Regions from separate parts of the Pseudomonas arvensis genome, predicted to be linked through region 2. Evidence: predicted binding sites of a transcription regulator. Region 2 holds the regulator's gene; the other holds the start of a gene.
The links. Region 2 encodes FliA, which starts transcription of late flagellar genes. Its sites were predicted from a motif close to CTAAAGTTTNNNNNNNNNNNGCCGNTAA; they were not measured.
Positions count from the first base shown of each region.

Region 1 (11,910 bases), 3.1 Mb from region 2:
CGGGGTTTCGTAACATTTGCTCATGCTTGGTCATGGCTTGGCCTGATGGCCGGCGATTCACGGGACGAACGATACTGGCGCCCGTCATGGTCGCGGCTCATAGTCAGATCAAAGCCCCTATAAAGAGACTGGCCATGACCAAGACTCTCCACCACCGTGCTTGCCATCTGTGTGAAGCCATTTGTGGCCTGACCCTGGAAACCACCCAAGCCGAAGACGGCAGCCTGGCGATCACCTCGATCAAGGGCGACGCGCTGGACACGTTCAGTCGGGGTCACATCTGCCCCAAGGCAGTGGCGTTGCAGGATATTCAGAATGACCCGGATCGCCTCCACCAGCCCATGTTGCGGGTGGGCAGCGAATGGCAGCCGATCCCGTGGGACGAGGCCTTTGCGCTTGTAGCCGAGCGGCTGGCCGGCATCCAGGCCCGCCACGGGCAGAATGCGGTGGCGGTGTATCAGGGCAACCCCAGCGTGCACAACTATGGGCTGATGACCCACAGCAACTACTTCCTCGGCTTGCTCAAGACGCGCAATCGGTTTTCCGCGACCTCGGTGGATCAGTTGCCCCATCACCTCACCAGCCACCTGATGTACGGCCATGGCCTGCTGCTGCCGATCCCGGACATCGACCATACCGACTTTATGTTGATCCTGGGCGGCAACCCGCTGGCGTCCAACGGCAGCATCATGACGGTGCCGGATGTGGAGAAGCGCCTCAAGGCCATTCAGGCCAGGGGCGGCAAAGTCGTGGTGGTTGACCCTCGGCGCAGTGAGACGGCGGCCATGGCTGACCAGCATCTGTTCGTACGGCCGGGCGGCGATGCGGCGCTGTTGTTCGGCGTGCTCAACACCTTGTTTACCGAGGGCCTGACACGCACCAGCCATTTACCGGTGGAAGGTCTTGAGGACGTACGCCGTGCGATCGCTGAGTTTACTGCCGAGGCCATGAGCCGCCAGTGTGCGGTGCCCGCCGAGCAGATCCGCCAATTGGCGCGGGACTTTGCCGCCGCGGACAAGGCCGTGTGTTACGGACGCATGGGCGTGTCGACCCAGGCGTTTGGCACGCTGTGCCATTGGTTGGTGCAATTGATCAACCTGGTCACCGGCAATCTGGACCGGGTCGGCGGCGCTTTGTGCACCTCACCTGCGGTGGACCTGGTGGCGTCGACCGGTGGCGGGCATTTCAACCGCTGGCAGAGCCGGGTTTCCGGGCGTCCGGAGTACGGTGGCGAGTTGCCGGTGTCGGCGCTGGCTGAAGAAATGCTTACCGAAGGCGAAGGACAGATCCGCGCACTCATCACCGTGGCGGGCAATCCGGTGCTGTCGACGCCCAATGGTCGCCAGTTGGAGCAGGCGCTGGACGGGTTGGAGTTCATGGTCAGCGTCGACCTCTACATCAACGAAACGACGCGCTATGCCGATCTGATCCTGCCGTCCACCTCCGCGCTGGAAAACGATCACTACGACACCACCTTCAACATGTTTGCGGTGCGTAACGTCACCCGTTTCAACCGCGCGATCCTGCCCAAGCCTGCTGGGGCGTTGCATGACTGGGAAATTTTCGTCGGCCTGGCCACGGCCTTTGCGGCGCAGACGGGGGCGGTGCTTAAACCGACGATGCCGCCGGCCAAGATGATCGACTTTGGACTACGTGCCGGGGCGTACGGTGATGGGTCCAGTCGTAAGCTGTCGGTGGCGATGCTGGCCGATCATCCCCATGGTGTGGATCTGGGACCTTTGCAGCCCAATCTCGCTGCGCGACTGAAAACTGCAGATGGCACGGTGCAGGCTGCGCCAGCGGTGATTCTTGCTGACCTGGCGCGCTTCGCAGCGCAGCCGCTGCCTGGGCCTGGCGAACTGCTGCTGATCGGCCGTCGGCATGTGCGCAGCAATAACTCTTGGATGCATAACTATCATCGCTTGGTGAAGGGCAAGCCCCGGCATCAATTGTTGATGCATCCCGATGATCTGGCCAGCCGGCAACTGAGTGACGGTCAGCGGGTGCGCGTGAGTTCGCGCATCGGCATGATCGAGGTGCAAGTGCTGGCCAGCCCGGAGATGATGCCCGGTGTCGTCAGCCTGCCCCATGGCTGGGGCCATGGCCGACCAGGCGTGCAGATGAGCATTGCCAGTGCGCAACCGGGGGCGAGTGCGAATGATTTGACCGACGAACGGCAGTTGGATGAGTTATCGGGCAACGCTGCGCTCAATGGGGTTCCGGTCCAGGTAGCAGCCGCCTGAGCACCCGGCTGGAATTTTGCGTTACAATGCGCCACCGTGCCGACCTGTGAGTCGCAAAGTTCCAGCCGAGGTGTTCCATGGATATCATCGAAACGATCAAAGAGCAGATTGCCAACAACACCATTCTGCTTTACATGAAGGGCGCTCCGAACGCTCCTCAGTGCGGTTTCTCCGCGAAGGCGTCCCAGGCTGTGATGGCGTGCGGCGAGAAGTTCGCTTATGTGGATATCCTGCAAAACCCTGAAATCCGCGCCAACCTGCCAAAGTACGCCAACTGGCCGACCTTCCCGCAACTGTGGGTAGCCGGTGAGCTGGTTGGCGGTAGCGATATCATCACTGAAATGGCAGCTGATGGTTCGTTGCAGGCGCTGATCAAAGACGCAGCGGCAAAGACCGACGCCTGATTCGCCTGCAATAAAAAGCCCCGCTTCTCGTGAGAGAACGGGGCTTTTTTACGACTGCGAGAGCGGGTTATTCACCCATCTGCGATTGCAGGTAATTTTCCAGGGTGACCTTGTCGATCAGGCCCAGTTGGGTTTCCAGCCAGTCGATGTGCTCTTCCTGGTCTTCCAGGATATCTTCCAGCAGCTCGCGGCTGCCGAAGTCGCCCTGAGCTTCGCAGTGAGCGATGGCGGCCTTGAGGTCGCTGTGGCTCTTACGTTCAAAACCAAGGTCGCTGCCGATCATTTCCTGGGTGTGCTCGCCGATGTTCAGCTTACCCAGGTCCTGCACGTTCGGCAGGCCTTCGAGGAACAGGATGCGCTTGATCAGCGCGTCTGCGTCCTTCATCGCCTTGATGGATTCTTTGTATTCGCGCTTGCCGAGCTTTTCCAGGCCCCAGTCGTCATACATGCGCGCATGCAGGAAGTACTGATTGATCGCGACCAGTTCATTGGCAAGGATTTTGTTGAGTTGCTGGATGACTGAGATGTCGCCTTTCATGACTGGGGTCCTGCCCTGTAATAGCTGTATATAGGGCGGAGTTTGAGCGGCGAAAACCCTAGTGTCAAACCTAAGTTATTGAATAATAAATGAAAATTAATCGGAATAAGAATGTTTGTGTTCCGCGTCTTGACGCTAACTAATTGAATTACAGGCATAAAAAAACCGGACACTAAGTCCGGTTCTTTAAAACACGCTGTTTTAAGCGTGTGTAAATTCTGCTGAGTACGGGAGCGCGGCCTGGGCTGTCTGCAGCTGCGTCAGGGTTTCCCGAACCACTTGCTTGGCGAGGCAAGCACATTTGCCACATTGGCTGGCAACGCCGGTGGTTTCACGCACTTCCTTGTAGCTGCAGCAACCTTCATAGATTGCTTCGCGGATTTGTCCGTCGGTGACGCCAGTACACAGGCACACATACATAAGGGAGAACCGTCGCGGGTTAAGGCTTAAGTGCGATGGATCTTAATGTTAACGAGAATGATTGTCAAAGTAGATTCTGTCTTTCTCTGGTCAGAATGATTACCCGCTGACGAACGGTTTTTTCCCGAGCCGTGTATGATGGTCGGTCTTCACGAAGCGTGATCCCGTCACAGCGTTGTCGTTTACCCACGACACACTGGAAGGGATCCTTTTACTTCAAGTCACCCCCATCAGGAGATACCCAATGAGCGTACTCGTCGGCAAACAAGCCCCGGATTTCGACGTACCAGCCGTCCTCGGCAATGGCGAAATCGTAGACAGCTTCAAGCTGTCTGAAGCCATCAAAGGCAAATACGGCCTGGTGTTCTTCTACCCGTTGGACTTCACCTTCGTCTGCCCTTCGGAGCTGATCGCGCTGGACCACCGCATGGACGATTTCAAGGCGCGTAACGTTGAAGTGGTTGCTGTTTCCATCGACTCCCATTTCACCCACAACGCCTGGCGCAACACCGCCATCAACGATGGCGGCATCGGCAAAGTCAAATACACCATGGCTGCTGACATGAAGCACGACATCGCCAAGGCCTACGACGTTGAGTCTGAAGGCGGCGTTGCCTTCCGTGGCGCGTTCCTGATCGACGACAAGGGCGTTGTTCGCTCGCAGATCATCAACGACCTGCCACTGGGCCGTAACATGGAAGAGCTGATTCGCCTGGTTGACGCGCTGCAATTCCACGAAGAGCACGGCGAAGTTTGCCCTGCAAACTGGAAGAAAGGCGACAAAGGCATGAACGCTTCGCCAGAAGGCGTTGCGGCTTACCTGACCGAGAACGCTGGCAAGCTGTAAGCCAGATTCGCGGTGAAAAAAAACCGGCCTGTGAGGGCCGGTTTTTTTATGTGCGGGTTTTGACCTGTAGTTGTGGTGAGCGAGCAAGCCCGCTCACCACGACAAGCCCGCCTAGCCATGAAAGCCCGTTCGAGTCAGCCTCAGTCGCCGAAGTCTTCCCAACCGCCCATTTGTTTCCAGCGGTTGACGATGCCGCAGAACAGATCAGCGGTCTTCTCGGTGTCGTAGCGCGCCGAGTGGGCTTCGCGACCGTCGAAGTCGATACCGGCGGCCTGGCACGCCTTGGCCAGTACGGTCTGGCCATAAGCCAGGCCAGCCAGGGTGGCGGTGTCGAAGCTGGAGAACGGATGAAACGGGTTGCGCTTCATGTCCAGGCGGGCCACGGCAGCATTCAGAAAGCCCAGATCGAAGCTGCTGTTATGCCCCACCAGGATCGCACGCTTGCAGCCATTGGCCTTCAACGCCTTGCGAACGCCACGGAAAATGTCGGTCAGTGCCGCTTCTTCGCTGACGGCCATGCGCAAGGGGTGATCCAGCTTGATCCCGGTGAACTCCAGGGCTGCCGCTTCGATGTTGGCACCTTCAAACGGCTCGACGCGGAAGAAATGGGTGTGTTCTGGATAAACGAAGCCCTGTTCATCCATGCCGATGGTCGTCGCGGCAATTTCCAGCAGCGCATCGGTGGCGCAATTGAAGCCGCCGGTTTCTACGTCGATAACGACAGGCAGGTAGCCGCGGAAACGTTCGGCCATCGGGTGGCGTGAACCACCGCCACCGTGTTCCTGGTCGTCATCGTAATGGTCTTCACTCACTTGCTTTCCTCCAGCAGGCGCCAGCGCAGTGTTTCACCGGCGCGCAGCGGGATAACGGTCAGCTCGCCAAATGGCAGGCTGGCAGGGGCGGTCCAGTCTTCCCGGACCAGGGTGATGCGGTCGGTATTCGCCGGCAGGCCATAGAAACGTGGGCCGTTGAGGCTGGCGAAACCTTCGAGTTTATCCAGAGCGTTGCGTTGTTCGAACGCTTCGGCGTACAGCTCGATGGCGGCATAGGCGGTGTAGCAACCGGCACAGCCACACGCGGCTTCCTTGGCGTGCTGGGCGTGGGGCGCCGAGTCAGTGCCGAGGAAGAACTTCGGGTTACCGCTGGTCGCGGCATCCAGCAGCGCCACCTGGTGGGTATTGCGCTTGAGGATCGGCAGGCAATAGAAGTGCGGCCGAATCCCGCCCACCAGCATATGGTTGCGGTTATAGAGCAGGTGATGCGCGGTGATGGTTGCGCCGACGTTGGCCGAGGCCTCGGTGACGAACTGCACGGCATCGGCCGTGGTGATGTGCTCGAACACCACCTTGAGGGTCGGGAACAACTCGACCACGCGGCGCATGTGCTCGTCGATGAAGACCTTCTCGCGATCGAACACGTCCACGTCGCCACGGGTGACTTCACCGTGGATCAGCAGCGGCATGCCGACTTCGGCCATGGCTTCGATGGCGGGCAGGATCTTGTCGATGCTGGTCACGCCGGAATCGGAGTTGGTGGTCGCGCCAGCCGGATACAGCTTGGCGGCGTGTACATAACCGCTGGCCTTGGCCTCGCGAATTTCTTCGGGCTGGGTGCGGTCGGTGAGGTAGAGCACCATCAATGGTTCGAAGCGGCTGCCGGCCGGTCGTGCAGCGAGGATACGCTGGCGATAGGCATCGGCTTCAGCGGCGTTACGCACCGGTGGTACCAGGTTAGGCATGATGATGGCGCGGCCAAACGTGCGCGCTACATCGGCCACGGTTTGGGGCAACGCAGCACCATCGCGAAGATGAATATGCCAGTCGTCGGGACGCAGCAGGGTCAGGCGGTCGGACATTGGGGATTCCAGGCGGGTCAATCTGGTGGGAATGCTACCGGAAAAGACTCTTGCAGGCACTCGCTATCAAGTTTTGCAGGATGCATCCGATAGCCTTTCGTATGCCTTATCGATGTATGACGCTTTGAAGTGTTGTAGAAACCAGTGGAGCCTCCCGTGCGCCAGCATTATCTAGCCCTGCTCAGTGTGTTCGCCAGCCTGCCTGCAATGGCCCTCACGTTCCAGACACGTCTGGAGAATATTGAGTGGAAGGTGGAGGGTGACAAGTTCGAGTGCCGCCTGACCCAACCGATCACCGATTTCGGTTCGGGTGAGTTCGTGCGCCGGGCCGGTGAGCAGGCGACATTCCGCCTGAAAGCCTATAACGGCTCGCTGGGTTCAGGATCCGCCACCTTGTTGGCCGCTGCGGCGCCGTGGCAGCCTGGTCGTGGCGATATCAATCTCGGCGCCGTGCGCGCAGGCAGTGGCGACGTGCTGTTCAACAGCTCCCAGGCCCAGGCCGGGCGCCTGTTCAATGGTTTGCTCGATGGCCGTTCACCCACCGTGCGTCACTACGGGCGCGAGGGCGGCTATTCAGAGATTCGCCTGCTGCCGGTGAAATTCAACAAGGCCTATAGTGACTATCAGCTGTGCACGGCCAAGTTGCTGCCGATGAATTACGATCAGGTCAAGCAGACCGAAGTCGGTTTTCCCGGCGGTGGTATCGAGCTGGACGCGGCGGCCAAGCAGAAGCTGGCGGTGATTCTCGAGTTCCTGAAAGCGGACCCTACCGTCAACCACATCGAATTGAACGGTCACTCGGACAACAGCGGCAATCGCCTGAGCAATCGCGATGTATCACGGCGTCGTGCACTGGCGGTGATGGACTACTTCAAGGCCAATGGCATCCAGGAATCCCAGATCACCCTGCGCTTCCATGGCGAGAGCTATCCTTTGGCACCGAATACAAATGCCGCCAACCGGGCGCGCAACCGCCGGGTGAATATTCAGCTTGAGCGGGTGGCTGCCCCCGAGAAACCGGCGCCTCAGGCTGCTGTGCCGAGCAACCCCGCGCACACTTCTTAAGGGGCGGCCGTCGGTCGCGCCCTCGACATAATCTGTCGCTTTATCTTCATTTGCTGTCGCGCCCCTGTAATTTCACGGTTTTGGTCGGTAGAATCGACGCCTTTCCGTACAACCCCGTGGAGTGATGGCATGGCCGACGTAAACAAGGTCGTTCTCGCGTATTCCGGCGGCCTGGACACTTCGGTGATCCTCAAGTGGCTGCAGGATACTTATAACTGTGAAGTGGTGACCTTCACCGCTGACCTGGGTCAGGGTGAAGAGGTCGAACCTGCACGTGCCAAGGCGCAAGCCATGGGCGTGAAAGAGATCTACATTGACGACCTGCGCGAAGAATTCGTCCGCGATTTCGTCTTCCCGATGTTTCGCGCCAACACCGTCTACGAAGGCGAGTACCTGCTGGGTACCTCCATCGCACGCCCGCTGATCGCCAAGCGCCTGATCGAAATCGCCAACGAAACCGGCGCCGACGCTATTTCCCATGGCGCCACCGGCAAGGGCAACGACCAGGTGCGTTTCGAACTGGGTGCCTACGCACTCAAGCCTGGCGTGAAAGTGATTGCTCCTTGGCGTGAATGGGATTTGCTCTCCCGTGAAAAGCTGATGGATTACGCTGAAAAGCACGCAATCCCGATCGAGCGTCATGGCAAGAAGAAATCCCCGTACTCGATGGACGCCAACCTGCTGCACATCTCCTATGAAGGCGGCGTGCTGGAAGACACCTGGACCGAGCACGAAGAAGACATGTGGAAGTGGACCGTCTCCCCGGAGAACGCTCCAGACAAGGCGCAATACCTGGAACTGACCTACCGCAACGGCGACATCGTCGCACTGGACGGCGTCGAAATGACTCCGGCCACCGTGCTGGCGACCCTGAACCGTATCGGTGGCGAACACGGCATTGGCCGTCTCGACATCGTCGAGAACCGCTACGTGGGCATGAAGTCCCGTGGCTGCTACGAGACTCCAGGTGGCACCATCATGCTGCGCGCTCACCGCGCCATCGAGTCCATCACCCTGGACCGCGAAGTGGCTCACCTCAAAGACGAGTTGATGCCCAAGTACGCCAGCCTGATCTACACCGGCTACTGGTGGAGCCCAGAGCGTCTGATGCTGCAACAGATGATCGACGCCTCCCAGGCCCACGTGAATGGCGTTGTGCGCCTGAAGCTGTACAAGGGCAATGTGATCGTTACCGGTCGCAAGTCCGATGACTCGCTGTTCGACGCCAACATCGCCACCTTCGAAGAAGATGGCGGCGCCTATAACCAGGCGGATGCAGCAGGCTTTATCAAGTTGAACGCATTGCGCATGCGCATCGCTGCCAACAAAGGCCGCTCGTTGTTCTGAGGGTTTCGCCGGTTGTGAAGAGTGGCCCCTTGTTTTCAAGGGGCCATTTTTTTGCCCAGGATTTTAAATAAGTCGGTGTTGTTCAAGGTTGTTTAAACCCAGTGTTCAAACTTTTCGGAAACTCGACTCTTGATTGCCGTGCGTTATCTGCGTTTTTTGTAGGGAGGAATGAATTTTTTACATATGTGTAGGAACCAGTCTTACAGATAATTCACTCATGTAGTTACGGGAGTATGTAAAAGACACATGGGTCTGTAGGAAATAAGGATGTAAATAAATATGTTAAATGGAGCTGAAAATGTTGATTTTTTTACCCCTGCCCGCGCCTCTGCAGTCGATGTGCAAGAGGCATTTCCTGATAGCGGTGTGCAGCATGGTTACTTGGTGTCGGGGTTCCTAGGGAGATTTCGCTCAAAATATGAAAAATGCCGGAAAGGTCTGAAAGGCTCTATAAAACTGGAAACATCCAAGTCTGCGTTTTTTTGTAGGGCATTTCCTTTATCGCTGTGGGGTGGGTCTCTGCTTGCTCTTGCCTGGGGGGGAGCGCTATGCCAACTAGCAAACGACTAGGCTATTGTGCTTGCTCTAAATAATTCGAACAGCGAAATTGGACTTTCTCATGAATAAAGTGCTGATCGTGGATGATCATCCCGTCATTCGTCTTGCTGTGCGTATGCTAATGGAACGCCATGGTTATGAGGTCGTTGCCGAGACCGATAACGGTGTCGATGCGTTGCAACTTGCACGGGAGCATATGCCGGACATTGTCATACTGGATATTGGGATTCCCAAACTCGATGGCCTGGAAGTTATTTGCCGGCTGTCATCTACCAAGCAAGCAATACCGTTCAAGGTGCTGGTGCTCACCTCGCAGGCCCCTGGTCATTTTTCCATGCGTTGCATGCAGGCCGGTGCTGCCGGCTATGTGTGCAAGCAACAGGACCTGACCGAGCTGCTGAGTGCGATCAAGGCAGTGTTGTCGGGCTACAGCTACTTTCCGAACCAGGCACTCAACTCGGTACGCTCTACCATGGGCAATGCCAGCGAGGCCGATATGGTCGAGCGTTTGTCGGGTCGCGAAATGATGGTGTTGCAGCAATTGGCCCGGGGTAGAACCAACAAGGAGATCGCCGACGGAATGTTCCTCAGCAACAAGACGGTCAGCACCTATAAGACTCGCCTGCTGCTCAAGCTCAATGCTCGTTCCCTCGTGGACCTGATCGAGCTCGCCCAGCGTAATGGCTTGGTATAGAGGAGGGCAGCCTGCACATAGTCCGGGATAGTCGGCATAAAAAAGCCTCCGTCAGGGAGGCTTCCGGCCGTCTAGCGCTCTTCAGAGATCGAAGTCGTAGTCGGACAGTTGTTTTTGCAAGCGTCGTTCTTCCAGAAGATTGTCGATAGTACGGCGTTTGCTCAGATTGGTCTTGGCCACCTCGGCCACAGGGGCTTGCGCGTCATCGTCATCCGACTCAACGAGGTCGTCTTCCACATCCAACTGTTCTTTGTCAGTGCTCATAACGTTAACTCCGGAGTAAGACTGCCGTTGGCGCTCCTTATAACGATAATCCATGGACGGGTAAAAAAGATTTTTTCAATCGATTGATCGAGAAAACCAATGAGCTCTCAATCGTCCGATGTCTTTTCCTTGTATTCGCACAGGTCTTCGATGCGGCAGCTGCCGCAGCGTGGCTTGCGGGCCTGGCAAACGTAACGCCCGTGCAGGATCAGCCAGTGGTGGGAGTCGAGCAGGTAAGGCTTGGGCACAAATTTCATCAACTGCTTTTCCACCTCAACCACGTTCTTGCCGCGGGCAATGCCGGTTCGATTGCTGACCCGGAAAATGTGGGTGTCCACGGCCATTGTCAGTTGTCGGAATGCGGTATTGAGCACCACGTTCGCGGTTTTGCGGCCCACGCCCGGCAGGGCTTCCAAGGCTTCGCGGGTTCGTGGCACTTCGCTGCCATGCAGTTCCACCAATAGGCGGCATGTCTCGATGACATTCTTGGCCTTGCTGTTGTACAGGCCTATGGTCTTGATGTACTCCGACAACCCGTCCACACCCAGGGCATAGATTGCCTCTGGTGTGTTTGCCACGGGATACAGCTTGGCCGTGGCCTTGTTGACGCCAACGTCCGTAGACTGGGCCGACAGTATCACCGCAATCAGCAACTCGAACGGCGAGGAGTAGGCCAGTTCGGTCTTGGGTTCCGGATTGTCTTCGTGAAACCTGCGGAAAATTTCCAGGCGTTTTGCGGCGTTCATCGGGCTTAGGATTCCTTGCAGGCGATCAGCGTAGTTTCGAATAGTGGGTCCAGGCCTGGAACCCTGCGAGCAACGACCCGAGGAGCATAAACCCGACAGGTATCAACGGGGGGCGGCAATGGCCATCAACCACCCCAGGGCGCGTCAGTCACCATGGGCATCCAGCTGGCTTTGGGCCTCATCGACCTTGCTTCTTGCGTCGGCCAATTGTTGTGCATCACCCTGTTGGTCCTGGGCTTTCTTCAGCTCTGCGCGGCGCATCGCCAACTGGATCTTGGCGCGTTTGAGGGCGGCGTTGTTGTTGCTGGGGAGCGGCGTCGCGAGCGCGTTGTTCTGGTCCAAGGCGGCCAGTGCCTGTTCTGCTGCTTCGAACTGCTGTTGCAGAACGATCAACTGTGATTGCTGCTCAAATGTTGGCGGATGCCCAAATGCCTTCAGCGATTTGTGTAATTGGGCGCGGCTCATTGCAACGTTGATCTTGGCTTTCTTGATCGACGCATCCCTCGTGGCCTCGTGAGTATCCAGCTGTGTGGGAGGCTCCGGTACCACGCGTCTGGCTCGGGCCAGGCGTTCGGCGAGCTTGTGCTCTTCTTCTCGTTGCAAGCGCGCGTTACGTTGCTCGAAGCGCCGCCGTGCGCGGTTGCGCTTGATTTCACGGTCATGACGTTCTTCGTCGTTGGCCGCCAGGCCACCTACGATAGGCAGCACGGTGATCGGCGGGCGCATCTCGATGCAGTCCACCGGACACGGTGCAACGCACAGGTCGCAGCCCGTGCACTCATCGATAATCACCGTGTGCATAAACTTGGCGGCGCCAACGATGGCATCTACCGGGCAAGCCTGGATGCACTTGGTGCACCCGATGCACTCAGCCTCGCGGATGTACGCAACCTGCGCTGGCGCCTCGCCACGGCTGGTGTCGAGGTCCA
Region 1 covers NZ_CP162038.1:1,267,974-1,279,883, forward strand. The annotation lists gene AB3G88_RS05715 (molybdopterin oxidoreductase family protein) at 135-2,243, shown strand; gene grxD (Grx4 family monothiol glutaredoxin) at 2,321-2,647, shown strand; gene bfr (bacterioferritin) at 2,715-3,185, opposite strand; gene AB3G88_RS05730 (bacterioferritin-associated ferredoxin) at 3,387-3,605, opposite strand; gene AB3G88_RS05735 (peroxiredoxin) at 3,850-4,452, shown strand; gene rnt (ribonuclease T) at 4,593-5,264, opposite strand; gene pyrC (dihydroorotase) at 5,261-6,307, opposite strand; gene AB3G88_RS05750 (flagellar protein MotY) at 6,464-7,372, shown strand; gene AB3G88_RS05755 (argininosuccinate synthase) at 7,502-8,719, shown strand; gene AB3G88_RS05760 (response regulator transcription factor) at 9,339-9,971, shown strand; gene AB3G88_RS05765 (PA3496 family putative envelope integrity protein) at 10,053-10,235, opposite strand; gene nth (endonuclease III) at 10,343-10,981, opposite strand; gene rsxB (electron transport complex subunit RsxB) at 11,126-11,910, opposite strand, start outside.
Region 1: a site for FliA is predicted at 6,373-6,400, ahead of AB3G88_RS05750 (flagellar protein MotY). Genes of this name have one in related genera too.

Region 2 (11,910 bases):
AGGCCGAGGCCGCTCTGCCCCGGCGATTGGCGCTCAAGGGTGGCCAACGCGGTGCTGGACGGCAGCAGGGAAATGCTCTCGTTACTGGTCGGCAGCAGCAATTGGCCGGGCAAGTCGCTCGGCACATTGCCCTTGTGCAGGAACAGGTCGTAGTTGCTGTGCTCCAGCGCGTCCGGGTCGTAACCGAAATAGCTGGTCATCGAGCCATGGGGGTCGAGGTCGACCACGACCACACGCTTGCCCGCCTCGGCCAGCAAGCCGGCTAAAGCGATGGAGGTGGTGGTCTTGCCGACCCCACCTTTTTGATTGGCAACTGCCCAGACTCTCATTCGGATGATTCCTCCCGGTGGACACACGCGCGACCGAGACATTGCATAGGTTATTGAGCCGGTGACGGAGAATTGACGGCACTCTGCCGAACCGGCGGCTTTGCAGGGGCCGGTGCAGTTTGTGTGCCAGCACGCTTCAAGGCCGCGTCCGGTGTTGCATTGGCAGTGCCGGTGCCGGTCAGGCTGCGGCGCACATCCAGGTTGCGTGAAACGACCAACACCACCCGACGGTTGCGCGCACGGCCTTCGAGCGTGGCGTTATTGGCCACCGGCTGGAACTCGCCATAGCCTACCGACGCCAGGCGTCCGGGGTTCACGCCCTGCATCGCGAGCATACGTACGATGCTGGCGGCACGGGCCGAGGACAGTTCCCAGTTGGTCGGGTACTGCGCGGTGCTGATCGGCACGTTGTCGGTAAAGCCTTCGACGTGGACCGGGTTTTCAAACGGTTTGAGGATCGCCGCCACCTTGTCGATGATGGTGAACGCCTGATCGCTGGGCAACGCATCGGCGCTGGCGAACAACAGGCTGGAATTGAGCTCGATCTCCACCCACAACTCATTGCCGCGCACCGTCATCTGGTTGGAGCTGATCAGGTCGCCGAACGCGGCGCTGATGTCATCGGCAATGCTTTTCAGCGGGTCGCTGGTACCGCCCACGCCGGCAGCGGTTTCGTCGCTGTCGTTGACCAGCGGCTTGGCCGGGGTCACGCTCTTGGGCCGTTCCTCACCAATTGGGATCGGCTTGAGCGAGCGGTCGGCATCGTTGAACACGCCGATCAACGCCTGGGAAATGACCTTGTACTTGCCTTCGTTGATCGACGAGATGGAATACATCACCACGAAGAACGCGAACAGCAAGGTGATGAAGTCCGCGTAGGACACCAGCCAGCGTTCGTGGTTGACGTGTTCTTCAGGCTCGCGACGGCGACGGCTCATTGGCAGCTCACCTCTACAGAAAGCATCCCCATCAATCCATGAAGCCCTGGAGCTTCAATTCGATGGAGCGCGGGTTCTCGCCCTCGGCAATCGACAGGATGCCTTCGAGCAACATCTCGCGGTAACGGGATTGGCGCATGGCAATCGACTTGAGCTTGCTCGCCACCGGCAACAGCACCAGGTTGGCACTGGCCACACCATAGATAGTCGCGACGAACGCCACCGCAATACCGCTGCCCAATTGGGAAGGATCGGCCAGGTTGCCCATCACGTGGATCAGGCCCATGACTGCGCCGATGATGCCGATGGTCGGCGCGTAGCCGCCCATGCTTTCAAAAACTTTGGCGGCGTTGATGTCGCGGCTTTCCTGGGTGTAGAAATCCACTTCAAGGATGCTGCGGATCGCTTCCGGCTCGGCGCCGTCGACCAGCAATTGCAGGCCTTTGCGCGAGTAGCTGTCGGGTTCGGCATCCGCCACGCCTTCCAGGCCCAGCAGGCCTTCCTTGCGTGCGGTGAGGCTCCAGTTGACCACCCGGTCGATGCCACCGGCCAAGTCGACACGTGGCGGGAAAATAATCCAGACCACGATCTGCATCGCACGCTTGAACGAACTCATCGGTGACTGCAACAACGCAGCGCCCACAGTGCCGCCGATCACGATCAGCGCCGCCGGGCCGTTGGCCAGCGCGCCGAGGTGACCACCTTCGAGGTAGTTGCCGCCGATAATGGCGACAAACGCCATGGTGATGCCGATCAGGCTCAACACATCCATCAGAGGCAGGCCTCCACCAGATGCTTGCCGATGTCGTCCAGGCTGTACACGGCGTCGGCCAGGTCAGCCTTGACGATGGCCATCGGCATGCCATAGATCACGCAGCTGGCTTCGTCCTGGGCCCAGATCGCGCTGCCGCCCTGCTTGAGCAGACGCGCGCCTTCACGGCCGTCGGCGCCCATGCCGGTAAGCACTACCGCCAGAACTTTGTCGCCGTAGGACTTGGCTGCAGAACCGAAGGTAATGTCCACGCACGGCTTGTAGTTGAGGCGCTCGTCACCCGGCAGGATTTTGATTGCGCCACGGCCGTCGACCATCATCTGCTTGCCGCCCGGGGCCAGCAACGCCAGGCCCGGACGCAGGATGTCGCCATCCTCGGCTTCCTTGACGCTGATGCGGCACAGCTTGTCCAGACGCTCGGCAAAGGCTTTGGTAAACGCCGCCGGCATGTGCTGGATCAACACGATCGGCGCCGGGAAGTTGGCCGGCAGTTGGGTCAGTACGCGCTGCAAGGCCACTGGGCCGCCGGTAGACGTACCGATGGCAACGAGTTTGTAGGCCTTGCGCTTGGGCGCTGGCGAATGGGAATGCCCAGCCGTCGGTGCCGAGGTGCGTACCGGCGGCGGCGCGGGCCGGGCAACCGGGGCAGGCGCCGGGCGACTGAACGAGGAACTGGTAGGTGCAGCCGCAGGCGCTACCGGGGCAGGCGCTGGCGTAGGCGCGCTGAACAGGCTGCGACGGTTACTGCGGGAAATGCTGTGGACTTTCTCGCACAGCATTTGCTTGACCTTCTCGGGGTTGCGCGAGATGTCTTCGAAATTCTTCGGCAGGAAGTCCACCGCACCGGCATCCAGCGCATCGAGGGTCACTCGGGCGCCTTCATGGGTCAGCGAGGAGAACATCAATACCGGGGTCGGGCAGCGTTGCATGATGTGCCGGACTGCCGTAATGCCATCCATCATCGGCATCTCGTAGTCCATGGTGATCACGTCCGGCTTCAGCGCAATGGCTTGATCAATCGCCTCTTTGCCGTTGGTGGCCGTACCGACCACCTGGATGCTTGGATCGGCGGAAAGAATTTCCGAGACGCGGCGGCGGAAGAAACCCGAATCGTCCACCACCAGGACCTTGACTGCCATAAACACTCCGTTAGGTGGGGCGGGCATTACCGCCCTGCCCCACCAGAATCAAATACGCCGTGCGGCGTAACGCTTGAGCATGCTCGGAACATCGAGAATCAGCGCGATCCGACCGTCACCGGTGATGGTCGCACCCGACATGCCCGGGGTCCCCTGCAGCATTTTGCCCAAAGGCTTGATGACCACTTCTTCCTGGCCAACCAGTTGGTCGACGACAAAGCCGATCCGCTGGGTGCCCACCGAGAGAATCACCACATGGCCTTCGCGCTGTTCTTCATGGGCAGCCGATGCAACCAGCCAGCGCTTGAGGTAGAACAGCGGCAGCGCCTTGTCGCGCACGATCACCACTTCCTGGCCGTCCACCACGTTGGTGCGCGACAGGTCGAGGTGGAAGATCTCGTTGACGTTGACCAGCGGGAAGGCGAACGCCTGGTTGCCCAGCATCACCATCAGGGTCGGCATGATCGCCAAGGTCAACGGCACCTTGATCACGATCTTGGAGCCCTGGCCCTTGGTCGAGTAGATGTTGATCGAACCATTGAGCTGGCTGATCTTGGTCTTCACCACGTCCATGCCCACGCCACGGCCCGACACGTCGGAAATCTCGGTTTTGGTCGAGAAGCCTGGGGCGAAGATCAGGTTGTAGCATTCGGTGTCGGTCAGGCGGTCGGCGGCGTCCTTGTCCATCACGCCACGCTTGACCGCGATATTGCGCAAGATCGCCGGGTCCATGCCCTTGCCGTCATCGGTGATCGACAGCAGGATGTGGTCGCCTTCCTGCTCCGCCGCCAGAATCACCTTGCCGCCACGGGACTTGCCCGAGGCTTCGCGTTCTTCCGGCGTTTCGACGCCGTGGTCGACAGCGTTGCGCACCAAGTGGACCAGCGGGTCGGCCAGGGCCTCGACAAGGTTTTTGTCGAGGTCGGTTTCTTCACCCACCAGTTCCAGGTTGATCTCTTTCTTCAGTTGGCGCGCCAGGTCACGAACCAGGCGCGGGAAGCGGCCGAAGACTTTCTTGATCGGCTGCATCCGGGTCTTCATCACCGCGGTTTGCAGGTCAGCGGTCACCACGTCGAGGTTCGACACGGCCTTTTGCATGGCTTCATCACCACTGCTCAGGCCCAGGCGCACCAGGCGGTTACGCACCAGCACCAGCTCGCCGACCATGTTCATGATGTCGTCCAGGCGCGCGGTATCAACCCGCACGGTGGTTTCGGCTTCACTGGCCGGTTTTTCCGGCGGCGGTGGCGCCGCAGCACGCGCAGGTGCTGGCGCGGCGGCCTTGGCGGCAACCGGTGCCGCCGTGGCCACAGCCGCCGTCGAGGCGACTTCGGTGAACTTGCCCTTGCCGTGCAAATCGTCCAGCAGCGCTTCGAATTCGTGATCGGAGATCAACCCATCGTCCGCAGGCTTGGCACTGGCGGCCGCAGCAGGCGCTGCCGCCACTTCCGGCAGGGCGTCGACCGCAAACGTGCCTTTGCCGTGCAACTGGTCCAGCAAGGCTTCGAATTCGTCATCGGTGATGTCGGTGCTGGCCGGGGCCGCAGGTGCTTCGACAGCCGCGACAGGCGCCACCGCATCGGCGGCGAACTGGCCCTTGCCGTGCAACTGGTCGAGCAGCGATTCGAACTCGGCGTCGGTGATGTCTTCGCTGGTCGGCGCCGCTGGCGGGGCAACGGCGGCCGGCGCTTCAGCCTCGGCCTTGACGGCACTGAGGGAGTTGAGCAACTGCTCGAACTCACTGTCGGTCACGTCCGCTTCAGGCTCCGCCACCGGCTCAGGCTCAGCCTCGACCACCGGCGCTGCCGTGGTGTCGGCCGGCTCTGCATAGCGCGCCAGGGCGGCCAGCAGTTCCGGGGTGGCCGCGGTGATCGGGGCACGTTCGCGAACTTCGCTGAACATGCCGTTGACCGCATCCAGTGCTTCGAGAATCACGTCCATCAACTCCGAATCAACGTGACGCTCACCCTTGCGCAGGATGTCGAACACGTTCTCGGCGATGTGGCAGCACTCCACCAGCTCATGGAGCTGGAGGAAGCCGGCGCCCCCTTTTACAGTATGAAAACCGCGAAAAATTGCATTGAGCAGGTTCGCATCATCCGGTCGGCTTTCCAGCTCGACCAGTTGTTCGGACAGTTGCTCTAAAATTTCGCCGGCCTCTACAAGGAAATCCTGAAGGATCTCTTCATCGGCGCCGAAGCTCATGTGGGTGCTCCTTAGAAGCCTAAACTGGATAACAGGTCATCTACGTCATCCTGACCTGACACAACGTCTTCACGTTTATCGGCATGAATCTGCGGACCTTCACCCTTGGCGAGATGTTTTTGTGGATCTTTTTCAGAGAGGATCGCTTCGCGGTCATGTTCGATGCCGGCAAAACGGTCTACCTGGCCAGCCATGAGCACCAATTTGAGCAGATTGCTTTCCACTTCGGTGACCAACTGGGTCACGCGCTTGATCACCTGACCGGTGAGGTCCTGATAATCCTGGGCCAGCAGGATGTCATTGAGGTTGCTGGCGACCGTGCGGTTTTCCTGTTCGCTGCGCGACAGGAAACCGTCAACCCGACGGGCCAATTCACGAAACTCTTCAGCCCCCACTTCACGACGCATGAAGCGGCCCCAGTCAACGCTCAGCGCCTGGGCTTCAGTGGCCATGCCATTGACCAGAGGCGTGGCGTTTTCCACCAGGTCCATGGTGCGGTTGGCCGCGGCCTCGGTCAGCCTGACCACGTAGGACAGGCGTTCGGTGGCATCAGTGATCTGCGAGATTTCTTCGGCCTGGGGCATGTGCGGGTCAATCTGAAAATTGACGATCGCACTGTGCAGCTCGCGTGTGAGCTTGCCCACTTCCTGGTACAGGCCGCGGTCACGGGTCTGGTTGAGCTCATGGATCAACTGCACCGCGTCGCCGAAATGGCCTTTTTCAAGGCTGTCGACCAACTGGTGAGCATGCTTTTTCAGGGTGGACTCGAAGTCTCCCTGTGACGATTCGTTATGCTCCATAGCTCCCCCGCGATGGCATTAGCCGTGGATGCGTTCAAAGATCTTTTTCGATCTTCTCTTTCAAGGCCTGTGCAGTGAATGGCTTGACCACGTAACCGTTGACCCCGGCTTGGGCGGCTTCGATGATCTGCTCACGCTTGGCTTCGGCGGTTACCATCAACACGGGAAGACTGCGCAATTTTTCGTCGGCGCGCACGTGGCGCAACAAGTCGATGCCCGTCATGCCTGGCATGTTCCAGTCCGTTACCAGAAAGTCGATGCTCCCGCTGTTGAGGATCGGAATCGCCGTAAGGCCGTCATCCGCCTCGACCGTGTTTGTGAACCCAAGGTCACGCAACAGGTTTTTTATGATCCGCCGCATCGTTGAGAAGTCATCAACGATGAGGATTTTCATGTTCTTGTCCAATTCGACCTCCAAGCAGTCTTAAACGCGCCCAGCACCTGGACGCGCCATTTCAATCAACAGGCATTACACAAAAAGGACTGCCGGGGGCACCACGGATCGAACCCGCGATGGCCTATCACCATCGCGGTATCGCTTTGCAGTGCTCCCCACACTGCCTGTCAGCGCGCTCGCCACTCTCCCAAACGCCCCCGCAAGCGGGCTGCGCATTGGCTGTGCAACTGGCTGACACGCGATTCGCTGACCCCCAGGACCTCACCGATTTCCTTGAGGTTCAGCTCTTCGTCGTAGTACAGCGCCAACACTAACCGCTCGCGCTCGGGCAAGTTGGCAATGGCGTCCGCCAATGCGCCCTGGAAGCGTTCATCCTCCAAGTCACGTGACGGCTCCATGTGCGCGCTCGCGCCGTCCTCGTGCAACCCTTCGTGTTCGCCGTCCTGCAACAGGTCGTCGAAACTGAACAGGCGGCTGCCCAAGGTATCGTTCAAAATCCCGTAGTAATCGTCGAGACTCAATTGGAGTTCGGCCGCAACTTCGTGATCTTTAGCGTCGCGGCCGGTTTTTGCTTCAATTGCACGAATTGCGTCACTGACCATGCGCGTATTGCGATGCACCGAACGCGGTGCCCAATCGCCTTTACGCACCTCATCGAGCATCGCGCCACGGATGCGGATGCCCGCATACGTCTCGAAACTCGCGCCTTTGCTGGCGTCGTACTTGGTCGACACTTCGAGCAAGCCGATCATGCCGGCCTGGATCAGGTCTTCGACCTGCACGCTGGCAGGCAGGCGTGCCAACAGGTGATAGGCGATACGCTTGACCAGCGGCGCATAGCGCTCAATCAACTCACCCTGACTGTCACGGGCAGACTTCTTGTAGGCGTTGTAGCCGTTCGCTGTCATAGCACCGGTCCTGCGCTCGTCTGATGTACCAATCGCTCGACGAAAAACTCCAGATGCCCCCGTGGGTTGGCGGGCAACGGCCAGGTATCGACCTTCTGGGCAATAGCCTTGAACGCCAGTGCGCATTTGGAACGAGGGAACGCTTCGTAGACCGCACGCTGCTTTTGCACAGCCTTGCGCACACACTCGTCGTAGGGAACTGCGCCGACGTATTGTAAGGCGACATCGAGAAAGCGATCCGTGACCTTGGTCAACTTGGCGAACAGGTTGCGCCCTTCCTGCGGGCTCTGGGCCATGTTGGCCAGGACGCGGAAGCGGTTCATGCCGTAGTCACGGTTAAGCAGTTTGATCAGGGCGTAGGCGTCGGTGATCGAGGTGGGTTCATCGCAGACCACCAGCAACACTTCCTGCGCGGCGCGCACGAAGCTGACCACGGACTCGCCGATCCCGGCGGCGGTGTCGATCACCAGCACGTCGAGGTTGTCGCCGATATCACTGAATGCCTGGATCAGGCCGGCATGTTGCGCCGGGCTCAGGTGCACCATGCTCTGGGTGCCGGAGGCGGCCGGCACGATGCGGATCCCACCGGGGCCCTGGAGCAGCACATCGCGCAGCTCGCAGCGCCCTTCGATCACATCGGCAAGGGTATGTTTGGGCGTCAGTCCCAGCAGAACGTCGACGTTCGCCAGCCCCAGGTCAGCGTCCAGCAGCATGACGCGACGGCCAAGCTCTGCCAGGGCCAGGGACAAATTCACTGACACGTTAGTTTTCCCGACGCCACCTTTGCCGCCGGTCACCGCGATCACCTGTACGGGATGCATGCTGCCCATTTTATTTCTTTACCTTGTCTTGCTTAGACGCAGGCTACATGGCTTGGCCGCGTGAATCGCTTGCAGACCATCGATGTAGGTACATTTCACGGTGTTCATCCTGACTTCAACCGACCCGTTTTGCCGGGTTGTGGTAGAGGTCGGCGAACATATCGGCCATCGCTTCCTCGCTAGGCTCTTCTTGCATTTGCACGCTGACGGCGCGGCTGACCAACTGATGACGGCGCGGCAGATGCAGATCATCCGGGATCCGCGGCCCGTCGGTCAGGTAGGCAACCGGTAGTTCATGGCTGATAGCCAGGCTCAACACTTCGCCCAGGCTGGCGGTTTCATCCAGTTTGGTCAGGATGCAACCGGCCAGGCCGCAGCGCTTGTAGCTATGGTACGCAGCGGTAAGAACCTGTTTCTGGCTGGTGGTTGCAAGCACCAGGTAATTTTTCGACTTGATGCCACGCCCGGCCAGGCTTTCCAGCTGCATGCGCAACGCCGGGTCGCTGGCTTGCAGGCCAGCGGTGTCGATCAGCACCACGCGCTTGCGCAGCAGCGGGTCGAGGGCGTTGGCCAGGGATTGGCCCGGGTCGACGTGGGTCACCGGCACATTGAGGATGCGGCCCAGCGTCTTGAGTTGCTCCTGGGCGCCGATGCGGTAGCTGTCCATGCTCACCAGCGCGATGTTGTTCGCGCCGTACTTGAGCACATAACGCGCTGCCAGCTTGGCCAGGGTGGTGGTCTTGCCCATGCCGGCAGGGCCGACCATGGCAATGATACCGCCCTCTTCCAGGGGTTCGATTTCCGGGGTAGTAATCATCCGCGCCAAGTGGGCCAGCAACATGCGCCAGGCCTGGCGTGGTTCTTCGATTTCGGTGGTCAGGGCCAGCAGGTCGCGGGACAACGGGCCGGACAAGCCGATGCGTTGCAGGCGGCGCCACAGGTTGGCCTGTTGCGGTTTGCTGCCTTGCAGTTGCGTCCAGGCCAGCGAGCCGAGCTGCACTTCGAGCAGTTCGCGCAGGCCGTTGAGTTCAAAGCGCATCGAGTCGAACACACGCTGGTCGACAGCCGCGGCCGGGGCTGGCGCGGCAGGACGCGGCGGCTCGACGAAGGTCGGCTCAACCAGGGGCTCGGCAGCGGTCAGCGGCAGGCCGGCGAACAACTGGCGATTGGTGGTGGTATCGCTGTCGCCACGCATGCTCAGTTCAGCCTGGGCCGAGACGATGCGCGAGGCGGTCTTGCGCAGCTCGTCTTCGAGCTCCATGTTCGGCACACGGGGCGCCAGTGCCGAGGGGGTGTAATCCAGGGCAGCCGTCAGCTCGACACCACCGGCAATACGACGGTTGCCGATAATCGCGGCGTCGGCGCCCAGCTCATCACGGACCAGTTTCATGGCCTGACGCATATCGGCGGCGAAAAAACGCTTCACTTGCATAACCCACTACCCTCAGCCGTTGGGCCCTACTGTCGCGACGATAGTCACTTGCTTGTTGTCAGGAATTTCCTGATAAGCCAAAACGTGCAAATTCGGTACTGCCAGGCGTCCAAAACGCGACAACATCGCGCGGACCGGGCCTGCCACCAGCAGAATCACCGGTTGGCCCTGCATTTCCTGGCGCTGCGCGGCGTCGATCAACGAGCGCTGCAGCTTTTCAGCCATGCTTGGCTCCAGCAGAACGCCCTCTTCCTGGCCTTGTCCTGCCTTCTGAATACTATTGAGCAATATTTGTTCCAACCTTGGTTCCAAGGTGATCACAGGCAGCTCGGAGTCAAGCCCTACAATGCTTTGCACGATTGCGCGGGACAATCCGACACGCACCGCAGCCACCAGCGCGGCAGTATCTTGACTCTTGGCGGCGTTGTTGGCGATGGCCTCGGCAATGCTGCGAATGTCGCGTACCGGCACCTGTTCGGCCAGCAACGCCTGCAGCACCTTGAGCAATTGCGACAGCGACAGCACGCCCGGCACCAGCTCTTCTGCCAGTTTTGGCGAGGCTTTGCCCAGCAAGCCCATCAATTGCTGGACTTCCTCGTGGCCGATCAGCTCGTGGGAGTGCTTGTACAGAATCTGGTTGAGGTGGGTCGCAACCACGGTACTGGCGTCGACCACGGTGTAGCCCAGGGATTGCGCCTGGCTGCGCTGGCTGATTTCGATCCACACCGCTTCCAGGCCAAAAGCCGGATCTTTGGCGGTAATGCCGTTGAGGCTGCCGAACACCTGGCCGGGGTTGATCGCCAACTCGCGGTCCGGGTAGATCTCGGCTTCGGCCAGGATCACGCCCATCAGGGTCAGGCGGTAGGCGCTCGGGGCCAGGTCAAGGTTGTCGCGGATGTGCACAGTGGGCATCAGGAAGCCCAGGTCCTGCGACAACTTCTTGCGCACCCCCTTGATCCGCGCGAGCAATTGGCCGCCCTGGTTGCGGTCCACCAGCGGAATCAGACGGTAGCCGACTTCCAGGCCGATCATGTCGATCGGGGTCACGTCGTCCCAGCCCAACTCCTTGGTTTCCTGGGCGCGGGCCGGGGATGGCAACAGTTCCTGCTGACGAGCGATCTCCTGTTGGGCAATCACTTTGACCTGGTTCTGCTTCTTCCAGAACAGGTACGCGCCGCCGCCGGCCAGGGCCGCCATGCTGAGGAACGAGACGTGGGGCATGCCCGGCACGATGCCCATGATCGCCATGATGCCCGCCGCCACGGCCAGGGCCTTCGGCGAGGCAAACATCTGCCGGCTGATCTGCTTGCCCATGTCTTCGGAGCCCGACGCACGGGTCACCATGATGGCCGCAGCTGTAGATAACAACAGTGATGGCAATTGCGCCACTAAACCGTCACCGATGGTCAGCAAGGCGTACACCTTGCCCGCATCGCCGAAGGTCATGCCGTGCTGGAAGATACCGACGGCGATACCGCCAATCAGGTTGATGAACAGAATCAACAGGCCGGCGATGGCGTCACCGCGCACGAATTTGCTGGCACCGTCCATGGAACCATAGAACTCGGCCTCCTGAGCCACTTCCAGGCGGCGGCTCTTGGCCTGGTTCTGGTCGATCAGGCCGGCGTTGAGGTCGGCGTCGATGGCCATCTGTTTGCCGGGCATGGCATCGAGGGTAAAGCGCGCGCTCACCTCGGAGATCCGCCCGGCGCCCTTGGTCACCACCACGAAGTTGATGATCATCAAGATCGCGAAGACCACGATACCGACCACGTAGTTACCGCCGATCACCACCTCACCGAACGCCTGGATCACCTTACCGGCGGCGGCGTGGCCGTCCTGGCCGTGGAGCATCACCACGCGGGTGGAGGCCACGTTCAGCGCCAGTCGCAGCAGGGTTGCCACCAGCAGGATCGTCGGGAACACCGCAAAATCCAGCGGCCGCAAGGCGTACACGCAGACCAGCAGGACCACGACGGAGAGGGCAATGTTGAAAGTGAAGAACACGTCCAGCAGGAACGGTGGCATCGGCAACATCATCATTGCCAGCATCACCAGCAACAACAACGGCACACCCAGATTGCCTCGCGAGAGGTCAGTCAGGGTCGTACGGGCCGTGCCGAGCATTTGAGAGCGATCCACCACCGGTATTCCTCGTTTCCTTGAAGC
Region 2 covers NZ_CP162038.1:4,330,004-4,341,913, forward strand. The annotation lists gene AB3G88_RS19430 (ParA family protein) at 1-329, opposite strand, end outside; gene motD (flagellar motor protein MotD) at 380-1,267, opposite strand; gene AB3G88_RS19440 (flagellar motor protein) at 1,299-2,039, opposite strand; gene AB3G88_RS19445 (protein-glutamate methylesterase/protein-glutamine glutaminase) at 2,039-3,178, opposite strand; gene AB3G88_RS19450 (chemotaxis protein CheA) at 3,227-5,383, opposite strand; gene AB3G88_RS19455 (protein phosphatase CheZ) at 5,395-6,183, opposite strand; partial or broken gene AB3G88_RS19460 (chemotaxis response regulator CheY) at 6,202-6,577, opposite strand; gene fliA (RNA polymerase sigma factor FliA) at 6,748-7,488, opposite strand; gene fleN (flagellar synthesis regulator FleN) at 7,485-8,318, opposite strand; gene flhF (flagellar biosynthesis GTPase FlhF) at 8,425-9,741, opposite strand; gene flhA (flagellar biosynthesis protein FlhA) at 9,754-11,868, opposite strand.